2 regions of the Azospira sp. I09 genome follow, and region 2 is predicted to be linked to the other one. Evidence: predicted binding sites of a transcription regulator. Region 2 holds the regulator's gene; the other holds the start of a gene.
The links. Region 2 encodes FNR, which switches genes on or off when oxygen is low (the NO sensors DNR and NnrR bind a similar motif). Its sites were predicted from a motif close to TTGANCTAGNTCAA; they were not measured.

Region 1 (2,199 bases), 920 kb from region 2:
GTAGACCGCCAGGCGGGGCCGCTTCCAGTGGCGCGAACTCTGCCGGCCGCTGGCCAGTTCGGTTTCCGAGGCGAAGCGGATCAGGCCCCGGGGGCTGCCCACCTTGTCCATCACCGTATCGCAGGCGTCGATGCACAGGCCGCAGTTGATGCACTGGTATTGCAGACCGTCCCGGATGTCGATGCCGGTAGGACAGACCTGGACGCAGATGCCGCAGTCGATGCAGTCGCCCTGGCCGCTCTGCCGCCTGGCGCCGCGGGGTTCGCCCCGGGCCGCGTCATAGGCCACGTTGCGGGTTTCCGGATCGAACATGACACCCTGGAAGCGGGAGTAGGGGCACATGTGCTGGCACACCATCTCCCGGGTGAAGCCGGCCTGCACATAGGTGAACAGGGTGTAGAAGATCAGCCAGAAGGCTTCCCAGGGGCCCAGGGTGAAGGCGGCCAGGTGGGGCAGCAGCTGCCGGATGGGGGTGAAGTAGCCGACGAAGGTGATGCCGGTCCACAGGGCGATGGCCAGCCACAGGCCGTGCTTGGCGCCCTTGCGCAGCAGCTTGTCAGCGTCCAGGGGCCGCTCGGCCAGCTTCAGGCGGGCCAGGTGGTCCCCTTCCACCTTGGCCTCCACCCACATGAAGATGCTGGTGTACACCGTCTGGGGACAGGCGAAGCCGCAGAAGAGGCGGCCGGCCACGGCGGTGACGAGGAACAGGCCGGTGGCCGAGAGGATCAGCACCAGGGCCAGCAGCAGGGCATCCTGGGGCCACAGCACCAGGCCGAAGAGGTACAGCTTCTCGTGCACGATGTCGAACAGCAGGGCCTGGCGGCCATCCCACTCCAGCCAGCAGGCGCCGTAGAAGACGATCTGGGTGGCCCACACCATGAGCCAGCGCAGACTGTTGAAGCGGCCGCTGACGGCCCGGGGGTGGATCTGGCGCTTGTTGCGGTACAGGGCGATGCGGGCGCTCTGTACCTTGTTGACGGTCTTGTGGCTCATGCTCGGTCTTTCGCTGGCAATGGGAATAGGGGGATTTCCGTTGCTGCGAGTAGAACACCGGCCAGGATTCGTATACAGATTCAGTAAGTCGTGTTTTCGATAGGAACAGATTGCCGGCCGACCTTCATCCAGGGCACTCCCAGACCTGCACATGGCCTTGATTCCCATCAAATTATTGCCCCGATCCGAAGTGCCAGACTGGGAGTCCCGGCTGTTCCCATGGAAAAGCTCACCGGCTGTACCCGCTGCCGGGCGGCGGGACGGGGAACAATGGGGCCCATGTCCGGACAGTCCGGACCGTGGGGTCATGAGGAGAAGCAGGATGGAGGCGGTCATCAAGCCGGAAATCGACATCGGCGGCCTGGGGCAGTCCGGGCCGGGGCATAGCCTTGCCCAGGGCAGGGGCTGGATTCCCGGCAACAAGGGCATCTGGGTCGGCATCACCTGCGAATTCGTCGAATTCGCCCTGATGTTCGCCGTCTATTTCATCGCCCGGGCCCATTACCCCGAGGCCTTTGCCAACGGTTCGGAACTGCTCAACAAGACGGCGGGCACCACCATCACCGTGCTCATGGTCACCAGCAGCTTCTTCGTCGCCTGCGCCGTGGCGGCCCTGCGCGCCGGCCGGCCCCGGCGGCAGGCGGTGCTGTGGCTGGTGGCGGCCCTGGTGGTGGCCCTCGGCTACCCGGTGGTGAAGGTCTACGAGATTACCGGCAACCTGGCCCAGGGCATCGACGGCAGCGCCGGCATTTTCTACACGGTCTATTACTACCTGACCTTCAACCATCTGGTGCACGCCTCCTGGGGCATCCTGGGCATGCTCTGGGTGCTGGTGCGGCTGGTCCTGGGCGGTTATTCCCGGGAGGACCACAGCGGCCTGGAGGCCCTGGCCAGCTACTGGCACGCCACGGACATCATCTGGCTGATCCTCTATCCCCTGTTCTACGTCCTGGCCTGAAGGAGACCGACGCCATGCATCCGTCCTCCCCGTCTTCCCTGCTGCCGCCCGGCGCACCGGTTCTGCCCTGGCTGGCCCTGGTGGTCCTGACCTTCCTCAGCCTGTTCCTGGGGGAATGGTTCCACGGGGCGGCCTGGCTACCCCTGCTGGTGGCCGCCATCCTGTGGGGCAAGGGCACCCTGGTGGCCCGCCATTTCATCGAATCCCACCGGGCCCACCCCTTCATCGCCTGGCTGTTGCGGGCCTTC
Region 2 (2,199 bases):
GCAGACGCGTGTCGGCGTTGGGCAGATCGCTCTCGTTGATGCGCCGCTGGGGCTTGAAGAGGCCCGGCAGGTGGGCATAGTTGTAGATGGAGAGACGCTCCGGGTCCATGGCCAGGACCCGCTCCAGGGTGCGGTTGAAGCCCATCACCGTCTGGTGGGGCAGGCCGTAGATGAGGTCCACGCTGATGGACTTGAAGCCGCTCTTGCGCGCCTGGTCCATCACCGTGAAGGTTTCTTCCTCGGTCTGGATGCGATTGATGGCCTGCTGCACCCGCTCGTCGAAATCCTGGACGCCCAGGCTCATGCGGTTGAAGCCCAGCTCGCCGAGCAGGGCCACGGTGGGCCGGTCCACCTTGCGCGGATCCACTTCGATGGAAATCTCGGCCCCATCCACCAGCTTGAAATGGCGGTGGGTGAGGTCCATCAGCTGGTGCATTTCCTCATGGGAGAGGAAGGTGGGCGTGCCGCCGCCCCAGTGCAACTGGGAGACTTCCCGATCCCCATCCAGCAGGTACTCGGCCTGCAGGGCCATCTCCTTGCCCAGGTACTTGATGTACTTGGCGCTGCGGCCGTGATCCTTGGTGATGATCTTGTTACAGGCGCAGTAGTAGCAGATGGTGTTACAGAAGGGGATGTGGAAGTATAATGACAGCGGTCGGCTGATACCGCCGATGTTGCGTTTGCCCAACCACAGCTTCAGGGCCTCGGCATCGAAGGCTTCGACAAAACGGTCAGCCGTCGGATAGGACGTGTAGCGCGGTCCATTGACGTCGAAGCGGCGGATGATCTGGGGATCGAAAACCAGGTTGTTGGCGGTAAATGTCATTGAAAAACAGTCGTTGCAGAACCACACATTAGGTGCGGCTTATTATCGTGGTGCAGGAACTGGGGCACGTTGTCCTGGATCAAAGGCTTCCAAAGGGCCTTCCGGCGCAGGTTACCACCATCCGAACGCCCTTGGCCCAGCGAGGAACAGCATGCCGTTGAAGAAGACCAGCGCCCAAGAAATTACCCTGTCGGTCATCAAGACCGCCTGCTCGAACTGTAACCTGCAAGAACTGTGTCTTCCCTACGGTCTCAACGAGACCGAGATGTCCAAGCTGGACGAACTGGTCAGCACCCGCCGCAAGATCAAGCGCGGCGACCACCTGTACCGGGCCGGGGAGGCCTTCGAATCCATCTACGCCATCCGCGCCGGTTTCTTCAAGACCGACGTGCTGCTGGAAGACGGCCGCGACCAGGTCACCGGCTTCCAGATGGCCGGCGAGCTGCTGGGCCTGGACGGCATCAGCACCGAACACCATTCCTGTAACGCGGTGGCCCTGGAAGACAGCGAAGTCTGCATCATCCCCTTCCCCCGCCTGGAAGGCCTGTCCCGGGAGATCGTGGCCCTGCAGCACCACTTCCACAAGGTGATGAGCCGGGAGATCGTGCGCGACCACGGGGTCATGATGCTGCTCGGCACCATGCGGGCGGAAGAACGGCTGGCCGCCTTCCTCCTCAATCTCTCCCAGCGCTTCACCGCCCGGGGCTATTCCCACGCCGAGTTCTACCTGCGCATGACCCGGGAAGAAATCGGCAGCTACCTGGGCCTCAAGCTGGAAACCGTTTCCCGCGCCTTCTCCCGCTTCCAGGAAGAAGGTCTGATCGCCGTGCAGCAGAAGCACATCCGCATCCTGGACATCCCGGGCCTGAAAAAGCTGATGACCCACCAGTCGGCCTGATCCCGGGCAAGCATCAAACAAAAAAGCGGCTCCGCGGAGCCGCTTTTTTATTGCCCGGATTATTGCCCGGGCTTAGTCCAGGCGTGCCGGCAGTCCTACTGTTCCCCTTCCGGAAACACCGCCCCCCGCCGCGCCGCCATGCTGCGGCCGACGGCGGCCGCCTGCTCGGGGGACAGCAGGCGCCGCCCCAGGGACAGCAGCTCCCGGGTTTCCAGATCGATGTGTCCCAGATAAAGCTCGGCCAACCCTTCCACCATGGCCGCCGGCAGGGCCTCGCTGCATTCCCCCGGCTGGGCCGCGACGATGGCCTGCAGGCGGGCCAGCACCTCGTCCCGGGCCCGGTCCATGCGCCGGTGGTCGGCCAGGATGCGTTCGATGAGGGCCTCCACCTGGGCCGCCACCGCCGCTTCCCGGGCCACCGCCTGGCTCGCCCGCAGGGCAGGAAAGAGGTCATCCTCCTCGTCCGCATGGTGAT

Region 1: a site for FNR is predicted at 1,151-1,164, ahead of AZSP09_RS12320 (cytochrome c oxidase subunit 3 family protein). Genes of this name have one in related genera too.

The regions. Positions count from the first base shown of each region.
Region 1 is NZ_AP021844.1:2,636,669-2,638,867, forward strand. It holds gene ccoG (cytochrome c oxidase accessory protein CcoG) at 1-993, opposite strand, end outside; gene AZSP09_RS12320 (cytochrome c oxidase subunit 3 family protein) at 1,316-1,951, shown strand; gene AZSP09_RS12325 (hypothetical protein) at 1,966-2,199, shown strand, end outside.
Region 2 is NZ_AP021844.1:3,554,724-3,556,922, reverse strand. It holds gene hemN (oxygen-independent coproporphyrinogen III oxidase) at 1-826, opposite strand, end outside; gene fnr (fumarate/nitrate reduction transcriptional regulator Fnr) at 978-1,724, shown strand; gene AZSP09_RS16670 (hemerythrin domain-containing protein) at 1,820-2,199, opposite strand, start outside.